DNA from 4 places in the Peribacillus sp. NPDC097295 genome. Region 1 is predicted to be linked to each of the others. Evidence: riboswitches for the same ligand, from Rfam matches in the RefSeq annotation. Region 1 holds a riboswitch; each other region holds the start of a gene.
What was found. Region 1 has a riboswitch for S-adenosylmethionine ahead of ACIQXN_RS12025 (sugar ABC transporter substrate-binding protein). Riboswitches for the same ligand answer to the same signal wherever they lie in the genome.

Region 1 (3,110 bases):
TCATGCAAACTATCAAGATAGCAATTGGAAGGACATGAGAGCAGAGAAGCTACTTGCTTTCACCCGTAAAACATTATCTTATCTGTTAGAAAAACGGGCAGCGAACGAACGGAAATGCGAGCACTCTATTTCATGGAATGAACAGATGGAAGTGAAGCTGAAGGCCGCTACAAATCAGCTGACTGATTTGGAAACAGAAAAAAGCGAAAATATAACCAGATCTTATCGGTTACTTAAAGAAGAAGTGAAGAAGCAGCTTTCTACAAGAATTCCTGAATTGCTGCGTGATTGTTCTAAAACATTATCTGAGGATAGTGATTTTAGCCAAGTCCATATACAGCTGAATCAGGAAATGAACGATCGGATACAGGCCTTTATATCAGACAAAATTATGCCGCAATATTACCGTTCCCTTCAAGACTGGATTGCTACTTCGCAGTTGGAATTTATGCAAAGCCAACAGTTCATGGACGAAATGAGCGCCGGATTCAATGAGTTGTATAAAGAAGAACGGATTGTACTTGCCGGGGACTTCAGGGTCCTGGATGACTGGCGCCGTGATGCGGACCGGATGACAAGCAGTATCCGGATTGACAATGTGAATATTTTACTGAGAAGGACCCCATCTCAATTGATTCTTAAGGGAGCTGGGAAGCTATTTGGAGCCATTCCGCAAAACAAAGCGAATATGTACAATCGATATAAGAAGTTCTTGGAAAATGAAGACTTCCAGGATGTTGCTGATATGATCAGTGAACGTTTCCTCACTCAGTTCGGATTGTTCGAAAAATCCTTGGAGAGGGACATATCCTTGTTCTACCGCAATCCATTTGCCATTCTTGAAAAGAACATCGAACAAACGCAAACCGAAATCAAGGAACAGCAGGCCGCTCTGGAACATATGAGAGAAAATCCAGAAGTTTACCGTGATCCAATCACTCTTTTCGAAGTGAAACTGCGTCAGTATGAACGTCTTGAAAAAATTGAGAAAAGACGCCTGGCGAAATTACAAGGAAAATAAAAACATTTAAAATATTCTTAAAACTATTGACTTAACGACTATATCTCTATAAAGTGATACTTACCGAAACGTAACACATTATATTCTCTTATCAAGAGTGGCGGAGGGACTGGCCCTACGATGCCCAGCAACCGTTCCATTTAGGAATTGGTGCTAAATCCTGCAAAACAGAAATGTTTTGACAGATAAGAGAGGGATAAGTCCGCAAATCAGCTGATTAAACCTCTCTAATTTTAGAGAGGTTTTTATTTTAGGGTTATACCAACAAAACAGATAAGAATAATAAAAAAACAGGGGGAGTTTAAATGAGGAAATCAATTTTTAAAGGGGCTTTCGTTTCAGTCATCGCTTCGGCTTTGCTTTTGACGGGCTGTTCTTCAGGACAAAGTACGGGGGAAGCGAAAAAAGAGGAAAAGGTATCTTTTGAAAATGTTCCAGAACGATTTGCGAAAGGCGAGGGAGCTAAAATTAAAGTCATTCGTAAAATTGGCGGCGATGATCACACGGCCCAATACTTAGCAGGGGCGAAAGAGGAAGGCGAAGCACTCGGCTTTCAAGTGGATACATATACGGCGAATGGCGATACGGCTAAATTCCATGATGCGATTGCCCAGGCTCTCGAAGAAGATTATGATGGCTATATCATTTCCCATGGTGATGATGCAGCGACAGTGAATGATGTACAAAAGTTGGTGGATGCAGGAAAAAGTGTAGTCACGTTTGATTCCATCAGCGATCTAACGAAGATTGATGGTGTAACCGTAACTTCACAAGATGATGAAGCTTTGGCAACCCTTGCATTTGACAAATTGATTGAAGATAAAAAAGGCGAAGCGAATATTGCATACCTTTGGGTGGACGGTTTCCCACCAATGGTGAGAAGAAACGCCGTGTATCAAGATAAGCTGAAAGAAAATCCTGGCATTAAGGAAATTGAAAGATTCGGGGTGGCATCGGCAGATACTTCGGTCCAGACTCAAAATGCAGTTGCAGCGATGTTGAACAAATATCCCAAAGGTAAAATTGACGCAATATTCGCAACTTGGGATGCCTTTGCCATCGGTGCGGCTCGTGCAATTAAAGAAGCTGGGCGCGATGAAGTGAAAATCTATGGAATTGATGTTTCCAATGCCGATCTTCAGGAGATTCAAACAAAAGGAAGTTCATGGTCGTATACGGCAGCGGTTGACCCGAAATTGATAGGTGCTGTGAATTTGAGGCTATTGGCAAAAAAATTAGCGGGAGAGGAAACGCCACAAAGCTATGATTTAGAAGCCTCGTTGATTTCACAAAAACAGTTACAATCATCCAAGGAATCAGTCAACATGACCAATCTATCCGGCATTGTCCAAGGCTGGGGAGTCTCGACGGAATTTGAGGAAGAATGGATGAAGGTATTGAAAGAACATTATAAGAAGTGACGAACATAATCAGTGGACACTCTCTTCAAGTGAAGGAGAGTGTCTGTTTAATGGGGAGGATTGGACATGAGCATTCAATTAGACATGAAACAGATATCAATCGAATTTCCGGGTGTAAAAGCGCTGAGTGAAGTGGATTTTTCAGTACGGTCGGGGACAGCACATGCATTGGTCGGCGCAAATGGAGCAGGGAAATCGACATTAATGAAAGTCCTTTCAGGAGCTCATGTCCATTATTCCGGCGACATTTTTCTGAATGGCAAGGTACAGGATATCCGTTCCCCAAAGTCTGCACAGGAAGCTGGCATTCAAATTGTATACCAGGAAGTGGACACGGCCCTCATTCCTTATTTAACGGTCGCGGAGAACGTGATGCTAAATGAGACTGTACAAAACATGGGAAAAAAACAAATCATCAACTGGCACGAATTACATAGGAAAGCGACTGCAATCTTGGATGATATGAATATCCGTGTATCTTCAAAGAAACTGGTAAGAGACTTGACCTTGGCTGAAAAACAAATGGTCTTGATAGCAAGGGCCGTTTCAACGGAATGTCAATTCCTGATCCTTGATGAGCCGACTGCGCCGTTAAGCCATACGGAGACGACGGAGCTGTTTCGCATAGTGAATGGATTGAAGCAACGGGGTGTTGGCATTATTTTCAT
Region 2 (3,110 bases), on a different contig from region 1:
ATTATTAGGGAAGGATGTTTTCATATAATAAATTGATAGAAATCATCTATTAAAAGAAGACAAAAAAATTCGCCCCGTAAAGAGCGAAAATGAGGAAATTAATCGTGAAATCAACATATAGGCGACGGAATGTCTTATTCGACTATATATTGTGCTCATATTCTATCATAATTAATTCTGAAATAGCAACTAAATTACTAAAACTAAGGCATTATTTTTATGGTAATGCCTTTTTTGCAAGGATTTTTTTCCTAGTGAAGAGTTTTCAAATTTTTTTTGGTATAATTAATTGAATATATTGAAAATAAAATTCGGTATGTACCATCATGCAATCTATCAATTAATTAAAAATGAAATGGAAGATGTCCAATGGAATCTGGTAAAATCATTTCCCTGCAAATTGGGAGGCCCAAACAAGAAGAGTTTTCAAGCGTAAAAATGAAAACGGCTATGAATAAGAGGTTCATTGAATATGTAAACGTTACAAAATCAGGTATCGAAGGGGATGGAGTAGGTAATAGAAAGTTTCATGGAGGACCTGACCGTGCATTATGTTTTTATCCTGTTGAGCATTATCATCTATGGCAACAAAAATTCAGTAAACAGCTTTCCGTGCCTGCTTTTGGCGAGAATTTGACGATTGCTGGAATGACAGAAAACGAGACATATATTGGCGATGTATATCGCATAGGGGAGACTGTTGTACAGATTACACAGGGACGCATTCCTTGTTCCACGATTTCCCATTTTAACAATGAACCGAAGTTTTTGAACCACGTGAGGGATACTAATCTTACGGGGTACTTTGCTAAGGTAATCCAAGAAGGGGTTATAAGAATCCAAGACGATATCGTTTTACTAGATCGGCTTCAAAATCAAGTTACGGTTCTATATGCGACGGACGTGATCCTCCATCATCGTGATGGACAGGATGGAGTAAATAGGTTACTCACGATAGAATCTTTGGCAGACGAATGGAAATCTTTGCTTTTAAAGAGGATCCAATCGTAAATAATACGAATATATGAAGAAATGACAAATATACTATTGAAAATGACAGATGATTCATGTAAATTAAATATAATTAAAATTAAATATTTAGAAAATTATATCCAATTTAATAAATCTTATCGAGAGAGGTGAAGGGACTGGCCCGATGAAACCTCAGCAACCAGCCTAGGCAAAGGTGCTAAATCCAGCAAGCAGAGCTTGATAGATGAGGAGAATGTTTCGAGAAAAAACCTTCTTCTTTGAGAAGGTTTTTTTTCTTTACTATCAAACTCATATAAACCGTACAAAAACCATAGTGTTTTTGAGAGAGGGTGTATATATGGATTTTCGTAAAGAACTAAAAGAAAGAATGCTGGTTGGGGACGGAGCGATGGGAACGTTGTTGTATTCCTATGGAATCGATCAGTGTTATGAAGAAATAAACTGTACCAGTCCTGGTAAAATTGAATCGATACATCGTGCGTATTTAGAAGCGGGTGCAGATATTCTGCAAACTAATACATATGGAGCCAATTTTCATAAACTGAAACGGCATGGGCTTGAAGAAGAAGTTAGCCGCATCAATCGCCAAGGTGTCATCCTTGCTAAACAAGTGGCGAAAGGGAAGGCGTTCGTTTTTGGTACAATTGGCGCCCAGCGTAGCATCCGTAAATCAGATTTAAGCATTGAAGAAATAAAACGGGGTTTTCGTGAACAGTTATACAGTTTGCTACTGGAAAACCCAGATGGAATTCTTCTTGAAACATACTATGATTTTGAAGAGCTTGAAACGGTGCTTCAAATCGCTAAAAAAGAAACGGAGCTGCCGATTATAGCAAATGTATCAATGCATGAAGTTGGAAACCTTCAAAATGGATTTCATTTGAATGAGGCCTTTCAAAAACTGGAGTATCTGGGTGCGGATGTTGTTGGGGTGAATTGCCGTCTAGGCCCCCATCATATGATAAGGGCCTTGGAAGAAGTGGAAATGCCTAAGCAGGCGTCGATTGCCATCTATCCAAATGCAAGTCTTCCTGATTATGTGGATGGGAGACTTGTCTATAAAGCGGAACCACAATACTTTGGTTCAAGTGCACTCGAGTTAAGAAAACAAGGGGCAACTATTATAGGCGGATGCTGTGGTACGACACCACTACATATACAAGCTGTGAAGAAAATGGTTGGCACGTTGACGCCAGTTAAAGATAAAATTACGAAAACCCGACATATTGAGATTATTGAGGTGAATACCAAAAAACAAGAAGTTGCTCTTCATGAAAGGGTCAAAACAGAGAGAACCATTCTAGTTGAGCTTGATCCACCAAAAAAGTTAGGGATTGAAACGTTTATGGCAGGAGCAGAAGCCTTGAAAAAAGCGGGTGTGGACTCCATCACTTTAGCTGATAATTCCCTTGCTTCACCCAGAATTTCGAATTCTACCATAGCCAATTTATTAAAGGCTGAACTAGATGTGAATCCGTTGGTCCATATCACATGCCGAGACCGAAATCTAATTGGGCTTCAATCTCACTTAATGGGATTGCATACGATAGGGCTGGATGAAGTCTTAGTTATCACTGGTGATCCTTCTAAGATAGGGGATTTCCCCGGAGCAACTTCCGTTTATGATTTATCTTCATTTGATTTGATAAGTCTGGTTAAGCAATTCAATGAAGGCTACTCCTATTCAGGGCAAAGTCTAGGCAAACAGGCAAATTTCAAGATTGCCGCCGCTTTTAATCCAAATGTGAAATATATGGATAAGGCTGTTCAGAGAATGGAGAAGAAAATTGCATGCGGTGCTCAGTCCTTTTTGACACAACCGGTTTATTCAGTTGAACAAATTGAAGAAGTCTATCAGGCGACAAAACATTTGAAAACGCCGATATTTATCGGAATTATGCCACTTACAAGTACGAGGAATGCTGAATTCATCCATAATGAAATACCTGGGATTAAATTACCTGACAGTGTAAGGAGGGCAATGGCCTCAGCAGGTAATGATCCATTAAAATCAAGGATTGAAGCAATAAATATTGCTCGGGAATTGGTTGACGCCGCAAAAGAAAGGTTTAAGGGAATCTACCTGATAACACCTTTCCTGCGTTATGAAATGACAG
Region 3 (3,110 bases), on a different contig from region 1:
AAATTGTCGAGATTTACAATTCTACAATCGCTTCGAGGATGGTTACGGCAGATACGGAACCAATTACAGTAGAATCACGGTTGAAATGGTTTGATGAACATACCCATAAACGTCCATTGTATATGATTACATATGATGGGAAAACGGCTGGTTGGATGAGCTTTCAATCTTTCTATGGTAGGCCCGCATATGATTCTACGGCTGAAATAAGCATTTATCTTGATGACGATTTCCGTGGAAAGGGTATTGGACAGACTTCGATTCAGAAAGCTATGGAGGTGAGTCCGAAGGTAGGAGTAAAGACACTCCTAGGATTTATTTTCGCTCACAATGAACCAAGCATTAAACTTTTTTCAAAATTCGGTTTTGAAAAATGGGCTCATTTACCGAAAGTGGCAGAACTCGATGGATTGGAACGTGACTTGGTCATCCTTGGTAAACGTGTCACTACATGACTCATTCAATTGCAGGAAAGGACTAGATTTGTATTTAGAAGGACTTCATTCCCTATAATTTTTGGGAAGTGCATTTTCTAAGTATCTTACGGGATTAACAGCGTTTAGTAACGAATCCAACTCCTGGCTTGCTTGAACTGTAATTCTGCTTGTAAAACCATAATTCGTTGCTAACATGATCATTTCTTTTCGCTTTTCTTCTATTTTTTCCACTGTTATATATGGATACTGCAATATCATCACTTCCCATTTTTTCAAGTATTTTACACTTTTTATCATAATCAATACACTAGTCAAAATCAATCATATTCCAAGATTTAAATATGTTATTTTATAAATTATGTGTGACAAAATACCCATTAACTTTCCGCTTTATGTATTATTTATGTCGATTTAAAAAAGGAAGAAGCATTTGCTCTGTAATGTAGCAAATGCTTCTTCCTTTTTAAGCTGTAAATTTATGATAGGTAAACATCTTAGCTATGTCATACATTCTGGAGGTGACTCATTACCTGATCTATCTATAATAATCCTATATTCATCCTCAAGAGCTTTTAATGGAGCATCATATAGATGCTTTTCGTCAGAGGTTTTATATACACCATTTGATAATAGTTCTTCTATCAACAATGCTCTCCTCTGTTCTTTTTTCTCGAAAAACTCTGCCATATAAATGGCTCCTTTCCTTAGGTTCATACTTCAAACTTATGAATAAGCCTAATCTTATAGACTTCGCTTAAGCCAAAATATATATACCTTTTTTACAGTTTCCTTAAACACATTTTCACAAAATAAAAACCTCTTCTAATCCAAGAAGAGGTTGACAGATGCCCGTTCGTCTCTTCTTATCTCCCAAGCATAAGCTTGTTGGAAGAAGCACAGTTCCCCGATGGGCCTGTTGCCGAGGTTTCTTAGGGCCAAGTCCCTCCACCTCTCTGGATAAGAATATAGAATATAAATGATTTCGACATGATTTTATACCATTTTCAACCAAAAGTCAAATGTGTTCATTTTTTTTATACTTTTTACCTATTAAACTCTTTTAGATAATGGGTGTGCATCGGTTGCATTTTCCTTTTTATCTGTTATGATGACATTAATCACATACGAAATACCACTAGGGGAGTCTTCTATAGACTGAGATGGAATGATGTTCCGGACCCTTTGAACCTGATCCGGGTGATGCCGGCGGAGGAAAGTGGATGATATCGTCATCGATATTTGACTTCATCCATCTGCCCCGTTCCGTTTTCAGGAACGGGTTTTTTGTTTAATTGAATAATAAACTGCTAGGGGAGCCATTAATAGGCTGAGAATCAAACCCTTTGTACCTGATCTGGTCATACCAGCGTAGGAAAGCAGGTTGAAAAGGGATCCTTCCATTCCTAGAACAGCCGCTTTCTAATTGAAAGCGGCTGATTTTTCATTTTAAGCTCCTTTCTAAGTATGTGAATTTAATAAAGGAGGAAAAAATCATGACGAATACCCAATGGAAATCTTTCAGTGAGAGACTTCATCATCGTGCAAAAGAAATCTGGAAAAGGAATCATACTCATCCTTTCGTTCAAGCAATTGGAGACGGGACACTACCAGAAAAGAAATTCGCCTATTACTTAAAGCAGGATTATATCTATCTTATCGATTATTCCAAACTTTTTGCTTTAGGGGCTATCAAGGCTAACAATCTTGAAACCATGGCCAAGTTTGCAGGTATTTTAAATGAGACGCTCCAAGTAGAAATGAATTTGCATCGGAACTACTGCAAAGAGTTCGGAATCAGCTCTGAAGAATTGGAAAATACCGAACCCACCCCCATTACCCTTGCCTATACAGGCTATATGCTAAATGCCGCACATCACGGGACACTGGCTGACATTGTCGCCTGTTTGCTTCCATGTGCTTGGGATTATTATGAGATTGGTTTGCTGTTAAAAGAACAAAACGGGAAAGCGCTAGCGACAAATCGTTATGCCCAGTGGATTGAATCGTACTCATCTCCTAAATTCGCCGAAGCCCATAAATGGTTGGCTAAGCTTTTAGATGAGCTGACGGAAGGTTTACCTGAAAAAGAACTAAATAAATTAGAGAAACACTTTTTAATGACCTCCCGATATGAATATTTATTTTGGGACATGGTTCATCACGAACATGATTGGCCGCTATGAAAGTTGATATGAATAACTTATTACGTAAAATGACGCTGACTGGCATGTTCACGGCAATCGCTACCTTAACAAGTTCGTTCATTTTTGTCCCGGTTGGATATGCAAAGATCTTTCCTATTCAGCATGTAGTTAATGTTATCACAGCCGTAATATTGGGACCGTTCTTTGCTGTGACCCAAGCCTTTTTGGTATCACTTATCAGAAACATGATAGGTACTGGCTCCATTTTTGCGTTTCCGGGAAGCATGATCGGTGCCCTCCTGGCCGCGCTCCTTTACCAAAAAACAAAAAAGATTGGGATCGCCTGCATAGGAGAAGTATTGGGAACCGGCATTCTTGGTTCTCTGGCCTGTTATCCAATAGCTGTCTTATTATTGGGGGAAAAAGCTGCACTTTTTGGTTTTTTACCAGCTTTTCTTCTTAGTTCATTAATGGGTTCACTCTTAGCCTTTCTTTTATTGAACGTACTTTTGAAAAATGATTATATGAG
Region 4 (3,110 bases), on a different contig from region 1:
ATCGCAGCAGGGAATACTGCGAGTGAGACACGCTCTTTAGGATAATACTTTTCAAGTAATACTTTATAGCTATCCATCCGAACGTCAGCAGGGATGTCATCGGATTTGGTGGCACCAACCAATGGATTTAAGAATAATCCGTCTACTATCTCCAGTGCTGTCTTTTGAATATATTCATGTGCACGGTGAACAGGATTTCTAGTTTGGAATCCAACGACCGTTTTCCAACCTTTATCTTCAAATGCCTTACGTGTCTCAATCGGATCTAAATAATGATCCTCGAATAATGGACGCTCGATTCGTTTGACAAGTTTGATTTCCCCACCCACATAAACATTGCCACGGTTATATAGGTTTTTTACACCTGGATGGTTCTCATCATCCGTTTGATAGACCAGAGTTGCTTCCAATTGCTTATCAGGAATGAAGATATCGGAAATCATCAAGACTCCATAAATTTGTCCTTCGTGGGTCAACTTTACTTTTTCCCCTATAGTAAGGGCATTTGCGATATCATCAGCTAGAGGTAATGTAATAGGAATGCTCCAGACATGTTCGCTGCTAAGGCGCATGTCCTTTACCACTGAATGATAGTCCTCTTTCGTAAAGAATCCTTCGATGGGACTGTAGGCACCCGTCCCGATAAGTTCCAAGTCACTTAGGGCAATTTCATCTATCTCCACTGATTTTTCAATATTAGACAAATCATAGTCTGGTTCAAAACGGTTGATTAATGTTCCTCCGTGCGGCAAGCTATTAGTCACGTTAATTTCCCCCTGATAATTTTTTAAGATAAATGTAATCCACATTCCGTTTTTTGCGCACCTTGCCAACGTCCTGAACGAAGATCCTCGGCATTGATAGCAGGTGCAGTGCATGTCTTACAACCAATACTTGGGTACCCATTATCATGAAGCACATTATATGGTAAGCCGTTTTTATGTGCATACCGCCAGACATCTTTCCATGTCCAATGTATGAGCGGGCAAATTTTTATCGATTTGAATTTATTATCTTTATTTATATATTCGGTCAATGCCCTTGTTTCTGATTGTTCCCTACGAAGTCCAGAAAGCCAGGCGGTCGCCGTTGAAAGTACTTCTGTGAGAGGCGTAATTTTGCGGATGTTACAGCATTTATTCGAATCATGGACCCATAACTCATCACCGAATTCAGCGGCTTGTTCTTCTAATGTCAATTCCGGTTTCTTCAATTCGATGGACAGCTGTGGATAACGCTTTTTTACTTGTTCGATTAATTGGTATGTTTCTGTAAAATGAACATCAGTATCTAAAAAAACGATTTTGGCTGCAGGATTGACCTTTGCCAGCAGGTCTGTCAAAACAATTCCTTCAATACCAAAACTACAAGCATAAATGAGCTTATCAGCATACTCGGAATTTGCCCATTCGAGTACTTCTAGAGCTCCTTTTGTCTCACTGTCTTCTGGAAATGAAGGTAGTACAGCTGTATCGATGGTTTCATAGTTTAATAGTTCTGCCAATTCTATACCCCCTCTAACAAATTACCTTATGATCCATCAGGTATCTGTTATAACCCATGACACATCATTGTATTATAATATAAGAAAAAAAGCAGTTTTAACCAATAATACCTTATATATCAGTTAAAACCGCCTCTAGTTTTTCTAGTCAGCAGTCACTTTATTTAATTCTCATTTTTTCGTTTCTTTCCATCTGAATAACCTTACCATCCTGAACGATAAGTGTTATCGAACCATATTTCATCGTTTTCAGCATTTCTTGCAGCCGTTCAAATATTTCCCCCAGCTGATTTTCTTTTTCCAAGCCCATTCCTCCTTTAAGAAAACTCGTCGACTGACTTGTCGCAAAGATGATCAGCTTGTTAAATGAATTTTCCTAAATTTTATACGATCAATATTACAGTCATAACAGTTAAATTTATTTTTCATAATAAGAAAAGTCCTTCCAAAATGGAAAGATTAAAAGGTAAACTTATTTACCTTATCTTCCAAAATGATGACATTTTGTTGGAGTTGGCACCTTATATACACCTTGCAGGTTGCTGAACTTAAAAGGGTAAAAACCATCCATCACTCTGGATAAGTTTTATTATTTTAAATATTAACATATATCAAATCATTGTCAATGGAGTTTTCATATAAATTAACTTGGTTTAATATTTTGGATGAACTGCTATTATTATACACAAATCATTCCCATTTGCTACATTATTCCTTACGTTAATTATATAGGCTTATTTATTCCAAAACAGGATTGAAATAAATAAGCCTATAGTCATCTATGGATAACAAAAACGAAAATTACAGCTGTACTTAGTATTTCTCCATTACATTCTTTTTTGAATGGCTTCTATGAATTCCTTTACTTGGCTTTGTGTACGATTCAGCAATTCTCCATCCCTAATGGGGCTTAACGGATTCTGCTTATCAACTTCCTTATCCACAAAGTATAACCCCTGCATCGGTTCACCCTTCAAAATTGAAATTAATGGTTTCAGAGCATAATCTATCGCTAATAAATGCCTGTTGCTTCCTCCAATCATAATGGGTAACACTGGCTTATCTTTAAAGGCACCTTCGGGAAATAGATCGATTAAAGCTTTCAACACGCCTGTATACGATGCCTTATAGACTGGTGAACCAATAATGATACCGTTAGCTCGCTTAATCTTTTCTGACACCATTAAAATATCTTCACTGTCATAGCGGCCTTGGAATAAATCGGTTGCTGAAAACTCCGTAATAGAATAATAATCAGTGGTAAATCCCTCTTTTCCCACTAATGTCTCGATATATTTCAGTAAGATATCTGTCCTTGAAGGTATAGCAGGACTGCCTGACAAAATTACAATTTCGCTCATTTTTTATTCCTCCTTATATCTATCCAGAAAAAACTCATGGTCCCAGGAATGCGATATATATACTTGAGGTATGATTCCTTTCCAGTTATGAAATCCTTATTTAATTATCTTAATAATCAGAAAAAAGTCAAATGAATTGGTTGGCCTTTATATTTAATTGAAATTCTTTTAATCCATTATAAAAAAAACTGCCCTATTAGGACAGCTCAGTGTAACCCACCTCAACTTAATACACGGGATTTTTA

Region 2: it holds a riboswitch for S-adenosylmethionine, as region 1 does, so the genes downstream of both, ACIQXN_RS21065 (bifunctional homocysteine S-methyltransferase/methylenetetrahydrofolate reductase) here and ACIQXN_RS12025 (sugar ABC transporter substrate-binding protein) in region 1, are expected to answer to the same signal.
Region 3: it holds a riboswitch for S-adenosylmethionine, as region 1 does, so the genes downstream of both, ACIQXN_RS16360 (Fur-regulated basic protein FbpA) here and ACIQXN_RS12025 (sugar ABC transporter substrate-binding protein) in region 1, are expected to answer to the same signal.
Region 4: it holds a riboswitch for S-adenosylmethionine, as region 1 does, so the genes downstream of both, ACIQXN_RS18800 (YezD family protein) here and ACIQXN_RS12025 (sugar ABC transporter substrate-binding protein) in region 1, are expected to answer to the same signal.

What each region holds. Positions count from the first base shown of each region.
Region 1 covers NZ_JBIWCW010000005.1:269,516-272,625, reverse strand. Annotated here, with positions in the region: gene ACIQXN_RS12030 (GTP-binding protein) at 1-1,021, shown strand, start outside; SAM riboswitch class I at 1,107-1,213, shown strand; gene ACIQXN_RS12025 (sugar ABC transporter substrate-binding protein) at 1,327-2,442, shown strand; gene ACIQXN_RS12020 (sugar ABC transporter ATP-binding protein) at 2,509-3,110, shown strand, end outside.
Region 2 covers NZ_JBIWCW010000027.1:9,918-13,027, reverse strand. Annotated here, with positions in the region: gene ACIQXN_RS21070 (MOSC domain-containing protein) at 370-1,011, shown strand; SAM riboswitch class I at 1,125-1,223, shown strand; gene ACIQXN_RS21065 (bifunctional homocysteine S-methyltransferase/methylenetetrahydrofolate reductase) at 1,331-3,110, shown strand, end outside.
Region 3 covers NZ_JBIWCW010000011.1:72,756-75,865, forward strand. Annotated here, with positions in the region: gene ACIQXN_RS16350 (GNAT family N-acetyltransferase) at 1-455, shown strand, start outside; gene ACIQXN_RS16355 (aspartyl-phosphate phosphatase Spo0E family protein) at 501-734, opposite strand; gene ACIQXN_RS16360 (Fur-regulated basic protein FbpA) at 936-1,124, opposite strand; SAM riboswitch class I at 1,298-1,401, opposite strand; TPP riboswitch at 1,565-1,669, shown strand; TPP riboswitch at 1,737-1,829, shown strand; gene tenA (thiaminase II) at 1,931-2,620, shown strand; gene thiW (energy coupling factor transporter S component ThiW) at 2,629-3,110, shown strand, end outside.
Region 4 covers NZ_JBIWCW010000018.1:29,082-32,191, forward strand. Annotated here, with positions in the region: gene sat (sulfate adenylyltransferase) at 1-764, opposite strand, end outside; gene ACIQXN_RS18795 (phosphoadenylyl-sulfate reductase) at 788-1,504, opposite strand; gene ACIQXN_RS18800 (YezD family protein) at 1,665-1,781, opposite strand; SAM riboswitch class I at 1,983-2,090, opposite strand; gene ssuE (NADPH-dependent FMN reductase) at 2,332-2,865, opposite strand; gene pdxT (pyridoxal 5'-phosphate synthase glutaminase subunit PdxT) at 3,092-3,110, opposite strand, start outside.